Regions from separate parts of the Kitasatospora sp. NPDC085895 genome, predicted to be linked through region 4. Evidence: riboswitches for the same ligand, from Rfam matches in the RefSeq annotation. Region 4 holds a riboswitch; each other region holds the start of a gene.
What was found. A riboswitch is a leader RNA that binds a small molecule or an ion and turns the genes downstream of it on or off. The one in region 4 is predicted to bind cyclic di-AMP.
Positions count from the first base shown of each region.

Region 1: it holds a riboswitch for cyclic di-AMP, as region 4 does, so the genes downstream of both, AB0442_RS38430 (hypothetical protein) here and AB0442_RS07345 (transglycosylase family protein) in region 4, are expected to answer to the same signal.
Region 2: it holds a riboswitch for cyclic di-AMP, as region 4 does, so the genes downstream of both, AB0442_RS21890 (M23 family metallopeptidase) here and AB0442_RS07345 (transglycosylase family protein) in region 4, are expected to answer to the same signal.
Region 3: it holds a riboswitch for cyclic di-AMP, as region 4 does, so the genes downstream of both, AB0442_RS04360 (hypothetical protein) here and AB0442_RS07345 (transglycosylase family protein) in region 4, are expected to answer to the same signal.

Region 1 covers NZ_JBFBJY010000118.1:519-5,590, forward strand. Annotated here, with positions in the region: gene AB0442_RS38415 (methyltransferase domain-containing protein) at 1-696, shown strand, start outside; partial or broken gene AB0442_RS38420 (transposase) at 1,089-1,367, shown strand; partial or broken gene AB0442_RS38425 (hypothetical protein) at 1,621-2,103, shown strand; cyclic di-AMP (ydaO/yuaA leader) riboswitch at 2,211-2,384, shown strand; gene AB0442_RS38430 (hypothetical protein) at 2,388-3,788, shown strand; gene AB0442_RS38435 (hypothetical protein) at 4,372-4,551, shown strand; gene AB0442_RS38440 (hypothetical protein) at 4,902-5,072, shown strand, end outside.
Region 2 covers NZ_JBFBJY010000035.1:23,662-28,733, forward strand. Annotated here, with positions in the region: gene AB0442_RS21875 (sensor domain-containing protein) at 1-334, opposite strand, end outside; gene AB0442_RS21880 (GNAT family protein) at 418-1,032, opposite strand; gene AB0442_RS21885 (hypothetical protein) at 1,129-2,016, shown strand; gene AB0442_RS21890 (M23 family metallopeptidase) at 2,093-2,863, opposite strand; cyclic di-AMP (ydaO/yuaA leader) riboswitch at 2,871-3,033, opposite strand; gene AB0442_RS21895 (YiaA/YiaB family inner membrane protein) at 3,259-3,549, shown strand; gene AB0442_RS21900 (4-oxalocrotonate tautomerase family protein) at 3,576-3,785, opposite strand; gene AB0442_RS21905 (alpha/beta hydrolase) at 3,935-4,771, shown strand; gene AB0442_RS21910 (TetR-like C-terminal domain-containing protein) at 4,771-5,072, shown strand, end outside.
Region 3 covers NZ_JBFBJY010000004.1:187,766-192,837, forward strand. Annotated here, with positions in the region: gene aceB (malate synthase A) at 1-1,083, shown strand, start outside; gene AB0442_RS04350 (gamma-glutamylcyclotransferase) at 1,224-1,610, shown strand; gene AB0442_RS04355 (glycoside hydrolase family 16 protein) at 1,654-2,346, opposite strand; gene AB0442_RS04360 (hypothetical protein) at 2,371-2,955, opposite strand; cyclic di-AMP (ydaO/yuaA leader) riboswitch at 2,959-3,135, opposite strand; gene AB0442_RS04365 (8-oxoguanine deaminase) at 3,395-4,777, opposite strand; gene pucL (factor-independent urate hydroxylase) at 4,927-5,072, opposite strand, start outside.
Region 4 covers NZ_JBFBJY010000008.1:46,104-51,175, forward strand. Annotated here, with positions in the region: gene AB0442_RS07335 (MFS transporter) at 1-563, shown strand, start outside; gene AB0442_RS07340 (hypothetical protein) at 643-1,344, shown strand; cyclic di-AMP (ydaO/yuaA leader) riboswitch at 1,837-1,987, shown strand; gene AB0442_RS07345 (transglycosylase family protein) at 1,989-3,140, shown strand; gene AB0442_RS07350 (glycoside hydrolase family 6 protein) at 3,612-4,835, shown strand.

The DNA.
Region 1 (5,072 bases), on a different contig from region 4:
CTGCGGTGGCTCGATGTCGGTTGCGGGACGGGCGCGCTGACCGAGGCCGTAGCCGACCGCTGCCAGCCACGGCTGATCCTGGGGGTGGACCGGTCCGAAAGCTTCGTGGCCGCCGCCGCCACCGCCGCTCCCGCCCCGGCCGGATTCGCGGTGGCCGACGCCCTGTCGCTGCCCGTGCCCGACCGGGCGTGTGACGTGGCAGTGAGCGGACTGGCCCTCAACTTCTTTCCCGACCCGGCCGTGGCGGTGGCCGAGGCGGCCCGCGCGGTGAAGCCCGGCGGAACCGTCGCCGCCTATGTGTGGGACTACACCCAGGGCATGGCGTTCCTGCGCTTCTTCTGGGACACCGCGGTCACCGTGGACCCAGCGGCCGCCCCACTGGACGAAGGCCGCCGCTTCTCCGCCTGCCGCCGGGACCGGCTGCACACCCTGTGGACCCGGGCGGGACTGACCGAGGTCGGCATTGACGCGATCGACGTGCCCACCAGCTTCGCCGGCTTCGACGAGTTCTGGGTGCCGTTCCTCGGCGGACAGGGCCCCGCCCCCGGATACGTCGCCACCCTCACCCCCACCACCCGGGATCTGCTGCGCGACACCCTCAGCCGGACCGCGCCCACACGGCCCGACGGATCGATCCCCTTCACCGCCCGCGCATGGGCCATCCGCGGGAAGCGAACCGAGGACCGACCCACGTGATAGGCCTCCACATCGCCCAGCCCACCCGGGGCGTGTCTCGTCCGCCCACCCATCGAGGACGTGCCGTCCGCGCAGGACGGCGTCCCGCCAGTGGGCTGGTCTACGGCCCTCGCAGGTCCCGGCGGGTTCCGTTGACTCGACACACTGAGGCCGACCGCTTCGCCCAAGAACGGCCGAACGATATAGCGCGTTTGGTACGTTTTGAGCCGTGCTGAGGATGACGAACGTGGCGGCGCGAGTTGTCGCTGGACGCGCAGGCATCGCCCGGGCAGGCACGGGCCGACGCGAGGACGGCGACAGGGGACCAGACTGCGTTTGGGCTTGATCCGCTTTGACGGACACTCCTGATCAGGGGCTTCGGCCTCGGAAGGATGATGTCCATCATGGAGAGCATGGGGAAGAAGAAGCCGAGGCCCAGGCGCTCGTTCACGTCGGAGTTCAAGGCCGAGATCGTCGACCTGTGCCAGCGCGGCGACCGGTCGGTGGGTCAGGTCGCGAAGGACTTCGACCTGACCGAGACCGCGGTGCGCGACTGGGTGCGCCAGGCCGAGGTCAACGCCGGCGAGCGGGACGGCCTGACCAGCGACGAGCGCGAGGAACTGGCCCGATTGCGGCAGGAGAACCGCCGCCTGCGCGAGGACGTGGACATCCTCAAGCGGGCCACGGCTTTCTTCGCGAAGGAGACCCGGTGACGGTGCACCCGTTCATCGAGGCGGAGAAGCAGGCAGGTCACAACGTCAAACTGAGCTTGCTCCGCTTTGACGGACACCATCGCTGTGGTGGTCAGGCCGCGAGGACGGTCTCGTACTCGGCGGGACTGCGGTAGCCCAGGCTTGAGGAGTGCGTTTCCACTGTTCAGGCATGGGGTCGGCGGTCTCGGGGAGTGGTGACGTGTCGTGTCGTCGCTCTGCTGGAGCTCGGGGGATGCCGTCGGTCGTGGGGTTGCTGGAACAGCGTGAGCTGACCGCTCGCCGTCGTGTGGACGAGCTGCGGGAGGAGGCGGACCAGGCCGAGCTGGTCGCGGCCGAGCGGGAGTAGAACGAGTGGGTGATTGCCCGTTCACGCGTCGGCAAGGTGCTGTCCCCGGGCGAAGGAGACATCGCCGGCCCGGACGTCGCCGAGAAGCCGTCGGATCGCGGTGAACCGCCCGCGCTGCCTGCATCTTCGCAGGCGGCGAAGCCGAAGTCGGTGGTGCCGATGTGGCGTGCGGGTCTGGCCCGGTCGGCACTGTCGGCGGACTACCAGCGTATCGTGCAGACTCTCGCGGACCGGGGCCGGCTCGGTCAAGGCCCGCTGACCTGCCAGGAAATGGCCGGCTGCTTCGGCCTGGGCCCGGTGCCCGCGAAGATCGAGGCGTTGCGGTCGAAGGCGAAGCGCCTGACAGCGCGCGGGTGGCTGACCGAGCCGACGCGGGGCGTTGACTCGTACACGATGTCTCCTGCTAGCCTGCTTCACGTCGTCCGCCGAAAGACGGACCCGCTGCCGGGACGCCGAGTCCCGTCTACCCGTCGGCGGTCGATCGAGCACCGGTACGGACGGGAGCGGGGGAACCAGGTAGGACGCCTCGGCCCCCGCACGCGCGCGCACGGTCGGCCCTGGCTAGGGGTGAAGCCGTTCCACAGGCGGCCGGGCCACCTCATGCGGCCCGAACCCGACAGCTCACCTCGCAGGCGTCGCAGAGGGACCCGCCCATGCGTTTTACCGCCACTCCTGTCCGGATCGGCGCGCTGGCCGCTGCCGGCCTGCTGGCCATCCCTCTTGTCGGCCACGCACAGGCCGCTAGCAATGGCCCTAAAGTCGTTCAGGACCAGCTCGGCCCGACCGCCGTGGCGGCCGACACCGCCGCCACCGCAACCCTCGCCGTACATTCCTCGCACTGCTTCACCGCCGACACCCTGGGTGTTTCGGTACGCGACCTCGCGGGCAAGCGCACCGATTTCCCCGGCGCGGCCCGCTCCGTCCGGATCTGCCCGGAGGGTGTGTCGATCACCACCGGCGCGCTGGCCCTGCCGGCCGGCACCTATTCCGAGTTCGGCTACTGGCGCGACCTTGCAGGCAGCCGGCACAACCTGCCCGCGCGCACACTGACCGTCGGCAACGGATCCATCCCCGCACCGGCCCCGAGCGCCACGGCGGCCTCCCCGACCGCCTCGGCAACACCAAGCCCGACGGCCACGGCCGCGACACCCACCATGGCACCAACGTCGAGCACCCCGACCCCGCTCCCCGCGCCCACCGCCACGCAGGCTCCGGCAGGCATGAGGGAGCTGCCCGCCCCGTTGTACGGCGTCACCGTCGACGACGTCTCGAACCTCTCCGCCATCGTCGACTCGTCGAAGCGGCTGTCCCACAAGCCGACCACCCGCATCGTCTTCGACGAGAATGTGAACCCCTCCCAGTACACCCAGGCGGTCAACCAACTCCAGCCGGTCAGCTACCTCATGGGCGAGATCCTCGACTCCTCCTACATCAAGGACTACTCCGCCCAGGCCTACCACGACCGGGTCGCCCAGTACCTGAACGCCTTCGGCGACCAGGTCGACCTCTGGGAGATCGGCAACGAGGTCAACGGCAACTGGACCGGCAACTACAGCGACCTCTCCGCCAAGATCACCGACGCCTACAGCCAGGTCGAAGCGGCCGGCAAACGCACCGCACTGACCCTCTACTACGACATCGGCTGCGGCAACGGCCCCTCCGAGCTCGACCCGATCGCCTTCACCAACCAGTACGTGCCCGCAGACATGCGTAACGGCCTCGACTACGTCACACTCAGCTACTACGAAGCCGACTGCAACGACATCCGGCCGAGCGCGGCCACTTGGACCGCCTACTTCCAGCAACTGCACACGCTGTATCCGAACGCCGAACTCGCCTTCGGTGAAATCGGCCTGCCCAACCCCGTCACCACCACCACCCAGGACCAGGCCACAACACTCCTCAACTACTACTACGGCCTGCACATCGACCTGCCCTACTACGCGGGCGGGTACTTCTGGTGGAACTACGCCGAAGACATGCTCCCCGCCACCAAACCCATGTGGCAGAGCCTGAACACCGCATTCACGACAATGCCCGTACCCACCCCCTGACACGAAGGTGATCCTCCCGGGGCGCCGGAAACAACACCGGCGCCCCCTGCCCCCACCGGCACGAACACCGCCACACCACACCTGGGCATTGCCCCGCGATGCGGGCACCCCCTGTCACTTGGCCCTTGTCGTTCCAGGAAGGGAAAGTCCGGTGGGACGTCCCTCGAAGCACTCGGACGAGCTCCGTCGCGGCGGCTGCTACAGCGTCCCCCCAGCTGCAGAACCTCCTTGAGGAGTGGCTCGTCCACTGGCACCACCGACCCCACCAGGGCCTGCGCCACCCGGCGCTGCCGAGGGTGCGGTTGACGCCGATGCAGATGTGGGACGCGCTCGTCGCCGTCGCCGGCCATGTCCCCCTCCCCTTCACCGGCCGGGACTATCTCGAGCTGCAGCTGGTGCGCTGGCTGACGATCCACGACCACGGGATCGCCTCGAACAGCGCACCTACGACGCCGACCTGCTGGGGCCCTGGCGCGGCCAGCCCTCGACCGTCACGGCACGCGGTGGACGATGGGAGGTCCACCACAACCCCCACGACCTGCGCCAGATCTGGATCCGCCTCCCCGACCACCCCGACGGCCTAGTGGAGATCCCCTGGATCCACCGCGACCACGTCCACCAGCCCTTCGACGACCGCACCTGGCACCATCTGCGCACCACCCTCACCCACCGCTCCCCCAGCCCAGAGCACGGGAAGCCGACCTCGCCCACGCCCTGGACGACCTCCAACGCCGCGCTGAATCCGGAGGCGCCACCCCACTGAGCAAGCCGTCCTCACCCACGCCATGCCCGCCCGCATCCCCACTCAACACCGGACGCCAGTCCCAGCCGGACAACCACCCACCCACCAGCCGCCGCCATCGTTGCCACCGGTACCAACACCAGCACGGCGTCCACGCCGGACACCGCCACCGGCTGCCCCACGCGTGGCGGCACCGCCAAGACCGGCGAGAGCAGGGCAGGCAGAGCGGGCGAGGAGCAGGCGCAGGCGGCGGCTCCGCCCCGGGCGTGGACACGCCCCCCGAAACCGGCAGCAGCCCGAACGGTGTCGATCCCCGCACCGCCGAGGGCGCCGATGCCGTTGCCGCTGACGGCCCGGACGGTGACGGCCTCGTGGACGACGAAGGCCCGGACGGTCTCCTCGACCCCGACGACGACACCGGCCACGGCTTCGACCCCGTCGCCCCCTGGCCCGAGGACAACGACGACAGTGGTGGTGGCGACCGTTGGAGCGATCCCAGCCAGAACACCCCGGACAATCCGGGCCACGACGGAGAAGACCCC
Region 2 (5,072 bases), on a different contig from region 4:
TGCGCTTCGGGACGACGGGCGCGGGCGCGGCGACCGGCGTGCCGAGCAGGACGCGGGCCCGGTGCCGCTCCAGCGCGCCGAAGCCCCGTGCCTGCACGAGCAGCAGGGCCAGCACCGGCAGGCCGAGTGCGGTGACGAGCAGGCCGAGCCCGGTGCAGAACAGGGCGACGGCGACGACGAAGGCCGCGATCGCGATCGGCAGGCCGGTGAGGACGAAGCCGACCTCCCGGTAGGTGGCGGCCGCGAACGGCGCCCGCAGGAAGCCGGGCCGGCGCCCGGCGGGCACGTCGCCCGGGTACGGCGCGGCGGTCTGGTGCAGCGGTGCGGTGGTCATCTGTGGCCCCTCGGTGTCCGTTCGGACTGACGACTCCACGGTGCCGGAGCGGGGCGCCCGGGGTAATCCGGCCCACCGGCGGCTCAGGGGTGGGGTTCTCCCCACCCCCGTGCTGCGGCGGGCCGCACCCACTCGTCCTCCAGCAGCGAGAACAGCAGCGAGTCCCGCCACGCCCCGCGCACCAGCAGGTCGTGCCGGATCCGGCCCTCCGGCCGGAAACCGGCCCGGGTCAGCACCCGCACCGAGGCGGCGTTCTCCGGGGCGACCCGGGCGGCGAGCCGGTGCAGACCGAGCGTCCCGAAGCCGAACCCGCAGAGCAGCGCGAGGACTTCGCCCGCGTAACCGTTTCCCCAGGTGTCCCGGCGCAGCACGCAGCCGAGGGAGGCGGCGCGGGTGCCTTCGAGTTCGAGGACGGCCTGGCCGATCGGCGGGTCCCCGCCGTCCCGCTCGGCCGGGGCGACGGCGAGCTGGTAGACGGTGCGCGGGTCCTGCTCGGCCTCGTCGAGCGAGAGCTCGATCTGATCGGCGCACTCCTCCTCGTCGCAGACCTCGTACCCGAGGTGCCGGACGGCCTCCGGGTCGCCGAGGACGGCGTGCAGGGCGAGGACGTCCTCCGGGGCCAGCCGGAACTCGCGGATCGCCAGGCGCGGTCCCACCAGGAGGACCTGGCGGTCCGTCCGGACCTGTTCGGCTGTCATGGCCGCCGACCCTACCCCGGCCGGCCCGGCCGCACCCCCGGCCCGCGGCGGGCCCGGGTGCCGCGCGCCGGACCCCGCACCGGCTACGGTACCGGCGTGGACGACGAAGACCTGCAGCTCATCCCCCGTACCCGCGCCGGGTCCCTGCTCGCCTGGGCGGACGCCGAGGCGCTGCCCCCGGTGCCGGAGGAGGCCGCCCAGCAGGTCCTGACCCTGCTGGAACTCGGCGGCGCACCGCTCCACGACGGCTGGCCCGAACTCGGCTCCGCCGTGGTCGAACAACTGCTCCACGAACGGCTCCACCTGTACGTCCAGCCGGAGGGCGACCCCGGCGCGTACGGCGAGACCGTCCGGCTGCTGATCGACCACCAGCGGGCCGCCCGGCGGCTCAACGCCAAGCGGCAGGAACGGCTGCACGCCGAGGCGGAATGGCAGGGCGAACTGCTCGGGACGCTGCTGCGGCGGCCGCAGCTGCTGACCTGGCCCCGGCTCTACACGCTGCTGCTGCGGGCGGACGGGGTGGACACCGCGGACACCGATGCGGTGCGGGCCTGGCTGGACGGTTTCCGCGCCCTGGAACCCGAGGACCGGGCGGCGGCGTACGCGGCCCTGGTCGACGGCGGCGCACTGGACCCGATGACCGGGGCGGACGCCGCACTCGGCTGGGGCGAGGCGCATCTGCTGTCGATCGGCATGGCGACGGACGGGGCGCGGCGACTGCTGGAGTACGGGCTGATGCAGCGCAGCTACCGGAACCTGGCGGCGCTGACCGCACAGGGCGAGCCGATGCCGTACGAGCTGCGGGGGGAGTTCGAGGACTTCGAGCAGGTCGTGGCGGACGTCGCGCTGTGGCTGTGCGGGCAGTGGACCGTCCCGGGACTGCCGGCCCTGCTGCTCACCGAGTACCCCGACCTGGCCCCCGAACCCGGCACCGCCGAACTGGAGGCCTACGCGGCAGCCCGCCGGGAAGGTCACGAGGAGTAGGCGAAGCGGGGCAGCGCCCCTGAGGTGCTGCCCCTGGAGGTCGCAGCCCTTGGGGTGGCTGCCTCCGGGGTGTCGGTCAGGGCTGGACGCCGTGGGAGCGGAGCCAGCCGAGGGGGTCGACGGGGGCACCGCCGGCGGGGCGGACCTCGAGGTGGAGGCGGGGGGTGGTGACGCTGCCGGTGGCGCCGACCGTGCCGAGGACGGTGCCGCGCTCGACCGGGCCGTCGGTGACCGCGAGCCGGTTGAGGTGGCAGTACCAGACCTCGGTGCCGTCGGGCAGGGTCTCGACGATCCGGTAGCCGTAGGAGCCGGCCCAGCCGGCCGAGGTGACGGTGCCGCTGCCGACGGCGGTGACCGGGGTGCCGGTGGCGGCCTGGAAGTCGAGGCCGGTGTGCAGGTGGGCCCAGTGGCCGCTGGGGCCGTACTGGGCGCCGAGGGTGTAGCCGCTGGTCGGCAGGGCGAGGGCGGTGGCCTCGACGGCGGCCTGGGCGGCGCGGCGGGCCTCGGCCTCCTGCGCGGCGGCGAGGCGGGCGGCCTCGTCTGCGGCGGTGCGGTGGTCGGCCTGCTGCTGGATGCGGGCGAAGAGGGCGAGGCCCGGGTCGGCGGAGTCGGCGGCCTGGTCGGGCGCGCTCACGGCGGGTTCGGCCGCGGCGGCCGGGCCGGCGGCGGCCGCGGTCATGCCGGCGGCGCCGAGGGTGGCGGCCACGGTGGCGGTGACGCCCAGCAGCGGGCTGCCGCCCCTGGTCTGCCGGGGCATCCGGTGGCGGGCCTGGTCGGCCTGCTCCCAGGGGTGGTCGAGGAGCCGGGTGGCTGCGGCGGCGGAGTCCGCCGAGTGCGTCGACGCCACGGGGGCGCACTCCTTTCCTTCCCTCGCCGACCGGGTTAGCTGACGGGTTCGGAGCAGGAAGGTCTCCTACGGCTGGGCCACCGGCCCGGCCGATTCACCCCAAGGAAGGTGGTTCCCCGGCTCCCGTGACCACCGGCGAAGGCAGCCGCGGGATTGAGCGACACGCGCACGGTGCCGTGTCGGTACGGCGTTGCCGACCGCGCTGCGTTATCAAACGTTAATGCTAGGCACGCCTTGATTCCAAGCGTCTGCGACGGTGGATTCGTAAGGGCTACGCGCAGGATGGGCGATTTGCCATGGATTGTGAATCAGTCCCTGACGGAGGGTGATCGCCCCCCTCGGGGTGAGTATCCGTACTCATGCGGGCCGGTGCCCGCTCCGGGACCCTGCAAGGCATGAGCGCACCGATGCAGTCCCGCACCACGGCCGCCTACTACGTGCAGGCCGTCCTGTCCTTCGCCCTCGCCACGGCCGCCCTGGCGATCGGGATCGCCCGCCTCCCGGTGGACGCCTGGATGCGCGCCTTCCTGGCGGTCGCCCTGCTGTACGTGATCACGTCCTCGTTCACGCTGGCCAAGGTGGTCCGCGACCGCCAGGACGCCGGGGAGCTGGTGTCCCGGGTGGACCAGGCCAGGCTGGACAAGCTGCTGGCCGAGCACGACCCGTTCCGGGCCGACAGCCTCTGAACCCCCGCGGGCCCGGCCCGCGGCGGTCAGCCGGCGGAGGCGGCCCGGGCCTGCTTGGCGGCGAAGGTCTCGCCGCCGGCCGCCCAGTTCCCGGCCGGGATCTCCTCGACGACGACCCAGACCTTCTCCGGGTCCGTGCCGGTCGCCCGGGCGTAGGCGGCGGTGAGCTCGCGGGCGATCTCGGCGCGCTGCTCCTCGGTGCGGCCGGCCAGCTGCTTGACGGTGATGAGGGGCATGACGCCTCCGGTCTCTCGGTTCCCGCGGTCCGCCGAAAGCTACCGCAGCCGGCACGCGCCGCCGCGCCGCCCTTGACGGCTAAGGCTATTAGCAATAGCTTTATGGCTACGGGCAATCAGCCGCGTCAGCGAGGCCAAGGAGGCCGGCCGTGAACGACACCCAGCACGCCCCGCAGACCCGCCACCTGGACGTCCCCGGCGGCCGCCTGGCGTACGACGACACCGAGCAGGGCGCCGGCACCCCCGTCGTCCTGCTGCCCGGGATGCTCGACCTGCGGTCGGCCTACCGGCACCTGCACCCGCTGCTCACCGCCGCCGGACACCGGGTGGTCACCATGGACCTGCGCGGCATGGGCGAGTCCTCGACCGCGTGGGACGACTACTCGCCGACCGCGATCGCCGGCGACGTCCGCGCCCTGCTCGACCACCTGGGCATCGACCGCGCCGTCCTGGTGGGCAGCTCGTACACCGGCGCCACCGTCGTCCGGGTCGCCGCGGACGCACCGGAGCGGGTCGCCGGGATCGTCCTGGTCGACGCCTTCTTCGAGAACTTCCCGCCGAACCTGCTGCAGAAGGCCGTGGTCGGCCTGCTCGGCCCGGCCGTCACCTGGTTCCCCGGCCTGTGGGGCGCCGCGCAGAAGTTCTACTTCCCGACCGCGCGGCCCGCGGACTTCGACGCCCAGCGGGCCCGGCTGGTCGCCGCGCTGAAGCAGCCGGGGCGCCGCCGGGCGGTCCGCGGCTACGTCCGCGGCGACTCCGCGCCGACCGGCTGGGGCGCGGACGTGCGGTGCCCGGCGCTGGTCGTCATGGGCAGCCGGGACCCGGACTTCCCCGACCCGGCGGCGCTCGCCGAGCGGCAGGCCTCGGCGCTGCGCGGGCGTATGGTGATCATCGAGGGCGGCGGCCACTACCCGATGGCCGGGTACCCGCAGGCCACCGCCGACGCCCTGCTGCCCTTCCTGGCCGAAGTGAACGAGGTCGCCTGATGCCCCGGGCCGGACTGACCCCCGCCGCCGTCGTCGACCGCGCGCTGGAACTCGTCGACGAGCAGGGCCCGGAGGCCCTCACCCTGGCCGCGGTCGCCGGCCGGGCCGGGGTGGCCACCCCCTCGCTCTACAAGCACGTCACCGGCGGTCTCGCCGAACTGCGCCGGCTGATCGCCGTCCGGGTCACCGACGAGCTGACCGAACGGCTGTCCCGGGCGGTGCTCGGCCGCGGCGGCGACGAGGCGCTCGCGGCGCTGATCGACGCCTACGTCGACTACGCGGTGCAGTACCCGTCGCGCTA
Region 3 (5,072 bases), on a different contig from region 4:
CCGGTCTCCGGCGGCCTCTTCGACTTCGGCCTGTACTTCTTCCACAACGCCGCCCGGCTGATCGCCCGCGGCGCCGAGGACCCCAACTCCGGGCCCTACTTCTACCTGCCGAAGACCGAGAGCCACCTCGAGGCCCGGCTGTGGAACGACGTCTTCACCCACGCGCAGGCCGAGCTCGGCATCCCGCACGGCACGATCCGCGCCACCGTCCTGATCGAGACCATCACCGCGGCCTTCGAGATGGAGGAGATCCTCTTCGAGCTGCGCGACCACGCCGCCGGGCTCAACGCCGGCCGCTGGGACTACCTCTTCTCGATCGTGAAGAACTTCCGCGACGCCGGCGACCACTACATCCTGCCGGACCGCAACACCGTCACCATGGCCTCGCCCTTCATGGCCGCCTACACCCGCCTGCTGGTGCAGACCTGCCACCGCCGCGGCGCCCACGCGATCGGCGGCATGGCCGCGTTCATCCCCTCCCGCAAGGACCCGGAGGTCAACGCGGCCGCCCTGGAGAAGGTCAAGGCCGACAAGGACCGCGAGGCCGCCGGCGGCTTCGACGGCTCCTGGGTCGCCCACCCGGACCTCGTCCCGGTCGCCCGGTCCTGCTTCGACGCCGTGCTCGGCGACCGGCCGAACCAGAAGTCCTCGCCGGGCTCGCCCGAGCCCGTCACCGCCGAGCAGCTGCTCGACATCGCCGGTGCCGGCGGCAGCTGCACCCGCGCGGGCCTGCACAACGCCGTCCAGGTCGGCGTCCGCTACATCGAGGCCTGGCTGCGCGGCCTCGGCGCGGTCGGCATCTTCAACATGATGGAGGACGCCGCCACCGCCGAGATCTCCCGCTCGCAGATCTGGCAGTGGATCAACAACGGCGTCGTCCTCGCCGACACCGGCGAGAAGGCCACCGCGGAGCTCGTCCGCCGGCTCGTGGCCGAGGAACTCGCCGAACTGCGCACCGAGCTCGGGGACGCCGCCTACGCCGCCGGGCGCTGGACGGAGGCCGCCCGGCTCTTCGAGCAGGTCGCCCTGGCCGAGGAGTTCGTCGACTTCCTCACCCTGCCCGCGCTGCCCCTGCTCGACTGACCCCAACCTATCCGCCGGGCGAGCGGCCCGACGCCCGCCAGGACGTCGAACTCGTCCGCCGCAATTCACCGTTCCGTACGGCTCCCGCTGCCCAGACGCCGGGAGCCGTACGGAACACCCGCGTTCGGAGGCACTTCCCCATGGCGCTCATCTTCTTCAACGGCCAGGCGATGACCGGCGGCCCGTTCCACCCGCTGGTCGCCGAGTACCTGGTCGGCCCGGTCCGCACCGCACCCGGCCACCGCTTCTTCTCCGTCCGCGACGTCTGCCCCGGCCTGCTGCCCGACCCGGGCGGCAGCGCGGCGATCGAGGGCGAGCTCTACGACCTCCCGCTGGAGCACCTGCGGGACGCCGTCCTGCCGGGCGAGCCCCCGGAGTTGGAGCTCGGCGTGATCGCCCTCTCGGACGGCACGCCGTGCCTGTCCATGGTGCTGCGCCGCGGTGAGCTCGAGCGCGGGGTGCACCGCGAGATCACCGGCCACGGCGGCTGGCGGGCCTACCTGGCCACCCTCGGCCGCACCGCCTGACCGGCGCCCCCCGGGGGGGCGCCGGCCGGGCGGACGCGGAAGGTCAGCCCGCCTTCCAGAACTTGACCGAGTCGACGGCGATGTCCGCCGAGGAGCCCACGGCGGGCACGGTGCCGCCGAGGGCCGTCTCGGACTGCAGCACCCAGTGCATCGAGTTGGCGGGGATGCGCGCGGTGGAGCGCCCGATCACCTTGCCGTCCAGGTAGAAGGTCACGCCGTCCTTCTGCCAGTCGACCGCCGAGGTGTGCCACGCGCCGGCGGTCGGGACGCCGCTGGAGTAGGCGTCCTGGTCGCTGCCCGAGGTGGCGTCGGCGCGGTGCATGAAGGCGCCGATCGAACCGTTGAGGTCGCCCTCGGGGAAGTCGATCTCGCCGTGCTGCGGCCAGATGCCGTCGTCCGGCCAGAGCAGCCACGCCATCTTGTAGCCGGAGGCCGAGGTCGCCTTCCAGGTCACCTCGAAGCGCCCGTACTGGACGCCGTCGCCGGTGGGGGAGGGGAGCTTGGGCGCCGGCGCGGAGACCCAGGTGCCGGAGGAGTCCCGGTTGAGGTGGAGGTTCATCTGGCCGTTGGCGATGGACATCGTCCTCGACGGCGAGTAGGTGCCGTTCTTGCTGGTGTCCTTCCAGCCGTCCGGGTAGGCCCACCACTTGCTGTCCACCGCGGCCGGCAGCCCGGAGCAGTGGCTGGCGGTGATGGACGGGCCGTTGGAGCAGCCCGTCCAGCTGCCGAGCGGCACGTTGACGCCGTCGAAGTCGTCCGATCAGGTCGGCGCACCGGCCGTCGAGGTGGGGGAGGAGCTCGCCGACGGGGAGGCGGTGAAGCTGGGTGCCGCCGTGGTCGGGGCCGCGGTCGGCGTGCTCGGCGCCGGGGTGGCGCTCGCCGTGGGGGAGGGACTCGGGGCGGCCGCGGTCGGGCTCGGGGCCGGCGCGGCGGTGCCCGAGGCGCGGACGTCGAGCGTCTGCACCGGGAGGTCGTGCCAGCGCCGGTCGGCGTCCTGCCAGGTGCCGAAGGCGGTGTAGACGCCGGCCGGCAGGGCGCGGGCGGCGGTGGTGACGGTGACCCCGTCGGGGCAGATCCGCACGTTGCGGCCGCTGCCGGGGAAGTCCAGCTTGTTGCCGGCGGCGTCGCGGACGGCGACGCCGATCCTCCGGGCGGTGAAGCAGGCGGAGGAGTGGACGGAGAGGGAGGCGGCTGCCGCGGTGTTCGCGGCCATGGCGACCGGCGCGAGCCGGTCCTGGGTCACCTCGGGCATGCTGGCGGCCTCGGCGCTGCCCAGGAAGGGGACGGCCAGCAGGCCGAGCCCGGCGACCTCGCCCACCTTGAGGGCGATGGCGGAAACAGGCATGGAGTTGTTCCTCGACGACGCCTGCGAGGTGAGCTGTCGGATTCGGGCCGTCAGGTGGCCCGGCCGCCCGGTGGGCGGCTTCACCCCGAGCCCTGGCCGTACGCGAGCATGCGCGCGGGGCCAGGGCGACTTACCTGGTTCCCCCGCTCCCGTCCGTGTCGCATCTCGCGTTGCCGTCACCGGGCGGACGGGACTCGGCGGTCCCGGGACGGGGCCCGCATGGAGCGGGCGTCCGAGCAGGTCAGCAGGGTCCTCCCGGAGGGCAAGGCACCGGACCGTCGATGTCGGGTCCGTCACATCCGGGCGCGCCGCAGCCCCCGGACCCTCGCCGTGGGTCCGGGGGCCGCGCTCCGTACGGCCGCCGGCCCGCTGTGGGCCGGCCGGGGGCCACGGAGTCCGGGTGGCGTACCGTCCCTGGTACGGCCCGGAGTGCGGGGGGTCAGGCGCGGGAGGCGAGCTCCTTCGCGGCGCGGGCGCAGGCCAGCGCGATCCGGTCCTCGTCGACGGTGGTCAGCACGCCCTTCTCGACGACGGCGTTGCCGTTGACGAACAGCACCGCCAGCGGCGGCAGGGCGCCCATGGTGAGCGCGGCCACCGGGTCGGCGATCGAGGAGTGCATGATGCCGTCGACCTTCCACAGGGCCAGGTCGGCGAGCTTGCCGGCCTCGATGGAGCCGATCTCGTTCTGCCGGCCGAGCACCCGGGCGCCGCCCATGGTGCCCAGACGCAGCGACTGGCGTGCCGTCAGCGCGTCGGGGCGGCCGTGCAGGCGGTTGATCAGCAGCGCGTTGCGCAGCTCGGTGCCGAGCTCGCCGGACTCGTTGGAGGCGGTGCCGTCGACGCCGAGGCCCACCGGCACGCCGGCCTTCAGCATGTCCGGGACGCGGGCGATGCCGGCCGCCAGACGGGCGTTGGACGAGGGGCAGTGGGCGACACCGGTGCCGGTCTCGGCGAACTTGGCGATGTCGGAGTCGTTCATGTGGACGCAGTGCGCCATCCACACGTCCTCGCCGAGCCAGCCGGTGGACTCGAAGTAGTCGGTCGGGCCCATGCCGAACAGCTCCTTGCAGAACTGCTCCTCCTCGGCCGTCTCCGAGCCGTGGGTGTGCAGCCGGACGCCCTTGCGGCGGGCCAGCACGGCCGACTCCCTGAGGAGTTCGGTGGAGACCGAGAAGGGCGAGCAGGGCGCGAGGGCCACGTGCAGCATCGAGCCGAAGGAGGCGTCGTGCCACGTGTCGACGGCGGCCTCGGAGGCGATCAGGATGTCCTCGGTCCGTTCCACCGCGTGGTCCGGCGGCAGGCCGCCGTCCTTCTTGCTGCGGTCCATCGAGCCGCGCAGCGCGGTGAAGCGCAGGCCGAGCTCCTGCACGCCCTCGATCGAGGCGCCGAGGACGTCGCCGCCGCCCTGCGGGAAGACGTAGTGGTGGTCGGAGGCGGTGGTGCAGCCGGACTTGAGCAGCGCGGCGGCCGAGCCCTGGGTGGCGGCGTGCACCAGCTTCTCGTCGATCCGGGCCCAGGTCGGGTAGAGCGCGACCAGCCAGTCGAAGAGGATGTCGTCCTGGGCGAGGCCGCGGGTGATCCACTGGTAGAAGTGGTGGTGGGTGTTGACCAGGCCCGGGGTGACCAGATGACCCTCGCCGTTGATCCGGCGCACCACGTTGTCCAGCCACTGCGGGGCGGGGCCGTCGCCGACCGACTCGATCCGGTTGCCGAGGATCACCACGTGGCCGCGGGCGTACTCGGTGTCGTCTGCGTCCACCGTCGCGACGGCGACGTTCTCGATCACGATCCGCTGGTCGGCGGGTGGGGGCTGGACTGCCATGGCGTGAACTCCTTGGGGCGAGGGCTGGGGGTGTGCCGCGGGCGGGCGGCGGGTGGGGCGGGCCGGACGGGGTGCGGAGGCCGGCGCGGGGAAGCACAGGGGCCCCGCGGCGGCGCCGTCCGGCCCGTGGCGGGCGGGTGCCGGTCCGGTCAGGCGACGGGTATGACCGGGACGACGCCCTCGCGGTGGACGGTGCCCTCGATCAGGCCGTACATCCGGTCGGCGGCGTAGTACACCTCGTTCTCGTTCTTGAGGCCGAAGGGCTCCAGGTCGACGAGGAAGTGGTGCTTGTTGG
Region 4 (5,072 bases):
TCCTGCAGTACGCCAAGGGCTACTCGCCGGCCCGGACCGGTTTCGCCATCGTGCCGCTGACCGTCGGCATGGCGCTGGTGCCGCGGTTCGCCGGGCGGCTGCAGGCCCGGCACGGGGTGCGGTGGGTGGCCGGCGGCGGGCTGGCGCTGATCGGCGCCGGGCTGCTGGGCGTCTCCACCGCGGGCCCGGGCACCCCGTACCCGGTGTACGCGCTGTGGCTGCTGCTGCTCTCGGCCGGCATGGGGCTGTCCGCCCCGGGCCTGACCCACGCCGTGGTCTCCGAACTCCCGCCCGGGCAGGCCGGGCTGGGTGCCGGGCTGAACACCGCGGCCCGGGAGCTGGGTGCGGCGCTCGGCGTGGCCGTGGTCGGCACGGTGCTCGCCTCCCGTACCGGCGGCGCGGCCCACAGCTCGGCCGGGTTCACCGCGGGCATGGCCACCGGGCTCCGGGTGGTCGCCGTGCCGGTGCTGCTCGCCGCGCTCGCCGTCCTCGCCGGTCTGCGCGGCCGGCCGGCCGCCGAGCGGCCCGTTCCCGCGCCGGCGCCCGCCGCCGAGGCGGCCTGACGGCTCGTACGGCCCCGCGGCCGGGGCGGTGGGGCGCCCCACGGGGCGCCGGCTCCGGCCGGTTTGCCACCATGCGGGCATGACCCTCATCGTCTCCGTGGCGGGCGCCGGTTGCGGCTGTGCGCCGCGCCGCGCCTGGTCCGCCTCGCCCGCGCCCGCGTGGGCGGCGGCCGCCGGAACCGCCCTCGCCCGCTGGCCCGATCCCGACTGCGCCGAGTCGCCGTACGGGGGGCGGGGCGTCGCGCAGACCGACCGGATACCGGTGGCCGGCGAGGAGCGAATGCTCGGGCTGGACGGCCCGCTGCTCGTCGAGGGGCCGTTCTGGTGCCTGTTCTCCCCGGCCGCGACGGCGCTGAACGGGGTGTCCGACGACCCGGACGGGCTGCCCGAGCACGCCCTGGTCCGCTGCACCCCGCTGGCGGTGGCCGACGTCCGTCCGGGCGGTGCCCGGGTGCGCGTCGCGGTCGAGGAGGTGGTGCGGCTGACGGAGGTGCGGGAGCGCTGGGCGCCGTCCTCGGCCGGTTCGGTCGCGGGCCTGTTCCCACCGGAGGGCGCCTCCGTGGACCGCTGCAGCGTCCGCCGCGGTGCGCTGCGGTACGTGGAGTGGTCCGCCCAGGGCGATCTGGGCCGCCGGGCGGTGCTGTGGGAGGGCGACGGCCGGTCGGTGCTGCTGATGTACGCCGAGTGGTCCTTCGACGAGGACGACGTCGCGTTCGGCCACCGGCCGCTGACCGCGGCGGAGGCCGCCGACGTGCGGGCCTGCTGGCCCGCGGAGGGCTGAACGGACACCCGCCGCACGATCCCCGTTCCGACACGAACGGACGGCCGCCGCGGGCGCCCGGCGGACCCGAACCTTCCGTTTCGGCCCGCTCCGGCCCCTCGGTTCGTGCCGTGATCGCCCCGGCGGGGCCCGGCGGCGGACCCGCCGAGCCCCGCATGCGTGCATTTTCGGCCGACTTCGCCGCCCTGCCGCACGGAAATGCCACCGGGAATTTCCCAGGGAATTTCCACGGAATTCGTCCGATCCGCGCCGCCGCGGACACGTCAGGGCCGCTGCCGCCCCCCGCGACCTGCGACGCGGCCCGGGCGGGCGGTGGCGCGTGGGGCGGCGTGCGGCCGAAATGCACGCATGCGGCACCGAAGCACTCGTGATGATTGTGTGATGTTCGGGATGCTGGCTTGTTATCGCAGTGATGATCCCTCTAATGTCCACCTCAGCCCGACAGCACGGGCGCCCGAGGCGCGGCACGCCGAACCCTGCCCACCGCGTCGACCGGGTCACCGACCAGACCCTGGGCAGGGACGGGGGACCCAGTTTCGACGCCGCCCCCACACGGCTAGGGGTGAAGCCGCCTCAGTGCGGCCGGGCCACCTCCCGGTCCGAACCCGACAGCTCACCTCGCAGGCGTGCGGAGAGGGAACTCGATGGGTTTCATCGGCTCGGGCCGTCACCGCCGCCCCACCCAGACCGAGCGCGCCGTCGCGGCCGCAGGTGTGGCAGGTGCGGGTCTGGCGATCCCGCTGCTCACCGCGACGGGCGCCCACGCCGCCCCGGTCACCACCTGGGACGCGGTGGCCCAGTGCGCCAGCGCGGGCAACTGGGGCAAGAGCGTCGGCAACGGCGAGTACGGCGGCCTCCAGCTCGACCTGCGCACCTGGGTCGCCTACGGCGGCGACAAGTTCGCCTCCACGCCCGACCGGGCCACCAAGGAGGAGCAGATCGCCGTCGCCGAGCGCGTCCTCGAGGACCGCGGCGCGAAGGCCTGGGGCACCTGCGGCAAGTCCGCGGGCCTCACCGGCGAGGGCAAGCCGGAGACGGTCGACCAGGACTCCCGGGGCGACCAGGGCTCGACGGCGCCGACCGCCACCACCGCGCCGACCGACCGCGGCGCCTCGGCGCCGGTCTTCACCGGCATGCAGGGCCGGGACGCCAGCGGCGTCTACTGGTACCTGGTGGACGGTCAGTGGTACTGGACGACCAGCCAGGAGATCTACGACTACTACACCGGCCCGGCGGCCCCGACCGCCCAGAGCCGGTCCACGGCGCCGGGCCGGGCCACCACCGCGCCGGCCTCGCCCACCGCGCAGGGCAACGCCACCACGCCTCCGACCATCGACCCGATCACGGGCCTCCCGGTCACCCCCGACCCGACCGGCGCCACGACCGCCCCGGTGCCGGGCACCACCACGGCCCCCGGCACGCCCGCCCCGGGCACCGCCGCACCGGACGCCGCGCCCCCGGTCATCGACCCGATCACGGGCCAGCCGGTCACCCCCGGCACGACCACCGCGCCGGCCACCACCCCCGGCACACCGGCCCCGAGCACCACCGCGCCGGCCACCACCGGCCCGGGCACCACCGCCGACCCGGCCGCCACCACGGCCACCCCGGCCCCGCAGGCCACCACGCCCGCCGCGCAGCCCGACACGTACACGGTGGCGGCCGGCGACACGCTCTCCGACATCTCCGACAAGAACAAGCTCGGTGGCTGGAAGCAGGTCTACGACGGCAACGAGGGCACCATCGGCCAGGACCCGAACCTCATCAAGCCGGGCCAGGTCCTGAAGATCAAGTAACTGCGGCACCGCAGGCGCACCGACGCCGGCGGCCCCGGGACACTCCCGGGACCGCCGGCGTCCTGCCGTTCCGGCGCCGGATCCGGCCGGCGCCGGGCGGTCGGGGGCGACCCCGAAGTCAACCATCGGCGTTCACATCGATGAACGATGGTTCCATCCATGGCCATACCTGGGCGCGGAGCCGACAACACGCCAACGCCCGTGACGCAGGGGAACATTGATCGCAGCGCGCCTCCGCGCCGCCCGCAGGCCCCGGCAGCGGGTTCAGCGGAGTGAACGACCCGGCCGCGGCACCCCGAGAGCGCCCGGAGCCCCGCCCGCATCCCGGCCGGCGCCCAACCGACCGTCCTGCGCGGAGCCTTGACGCGGCGGACGGGTGCGACTAGAACTTCCCTCGCGCTTGGGAGCGCTCCCACGAGTCGCCCGCACCCTCGCCCTGCGCAGCCCGTACGCCAGCCCTAGGAGCCGCACGTGTCCCGCCCCCGCCGTCGAATCGCGGCCGCGAGCGCCGCCGTCGCCGCCGTCGCGGTCTGCTGCCTGCCCGCCACCGCATCCACCGCGTCCGCCGCCCCCGGCAGCGACCGGGCCGCGGGCCGGGCACCCGGCCCCGGCACCAGTTTCTACGTCGACCTCGACAGCAAGGCCCTGCACCAGGCCGCCGCCGACCTCAGGGCGGGCGACCGGAACAACGCGCTCGCCATGGCGAAGATGGGCTCGTACCCGGTGGCCCGGTGGTTCAACGGCACCGCGACCCCGCAGGAGACCACCACCGCGATGGCGCAGCTGCAGGCCAAGGCCGCGCGGCAGCACCAGACCCCGGTGGTGGTGGCGTACAACGTGCCCGGCCGGGACTGCTCGCAGTACTCCGCCGGCGGCGCCTCCGACTCCGCCGAGTACGCGGCCTGGGTCGACGGCCTCGCCCGGGGCATCGGCGACCGCCGCACGGTGGTGGTCCTGGAGCCGGACGGCCTCGCCCTGAGCCCCGCCTACTGCGGCGGCACCGCCCAGCAGCAGGCCGACCGGCTCGCCGAGATCAACGGCGCCGTCGACCGCCTCGCCGAGCAGCCGCACGCGGCCGTCTACCTGGACGCCGGCCACAGCGCCTGGCAGTCCACCGGCACCATGGCGAAGCTGCTGGTGGACGGCGGCGTCGAGCGCGCCCAGGGCTTCTTCCTCAACGTCTCCAACTACCAGCGCGACGCCGACCTGGTCCGCTACGGCACCCAGGTCGCCAAGTGCAGCTGGTACCTCTCGCACACCCCGGGCGCGGTCGCCGACGACTGCGCCAACCAGTACTGGCCGCAGGCCGACGCGGACGCCTGGTACACCGCGCACGTCCCCGCCGACGCGAAGCTGCCGCACTTCGTGGTCGACAGCAGCCGCAACGGGCAGGGCCCGTGGACGCCCACCGCGACCTACCCGGACCCGCAGACCTGGTGCAACCCGCCGGGCCGCGGCCTCGGCACCCGCCCGACCGCCGACACCGGCACGCCGCTGCTGGACGCCTTCCTCTGGGTCAAGGTGCCGGGCGAGTCCGACGGCAGCTGCACCCGCGGCACCACCGGCGGCACCGACCCCGAGTACGGCGCCGCCGACCCGGCCGCCGGCGCGTGGTGGCCCGCCCAGGCCCACACCCTGGCCGCCAACGCCTCGCCCGCGCTGGCCTTCGGCCTGCCGGCCGGCACGCACCGCTGACCATCCCCCCATAGGCGGCCCCGGACCCCACCCGCCGGGCCGCCCGCCGGGCGCCGCACGCCCCACTGCACCGCTGCGGCGCCCGGCCCTTCTGCATGCCCACACACGGGCGAAAGTTTTCGATACCGATAATGCCGCTCCTGGCCGCACTCGGCCAGAACTACGACATGACATCTCGTCAGACTCCGTTGTCAGCATGCCCGGAAGCCCGCCATCGCCTGATAGAAACTTTCGACA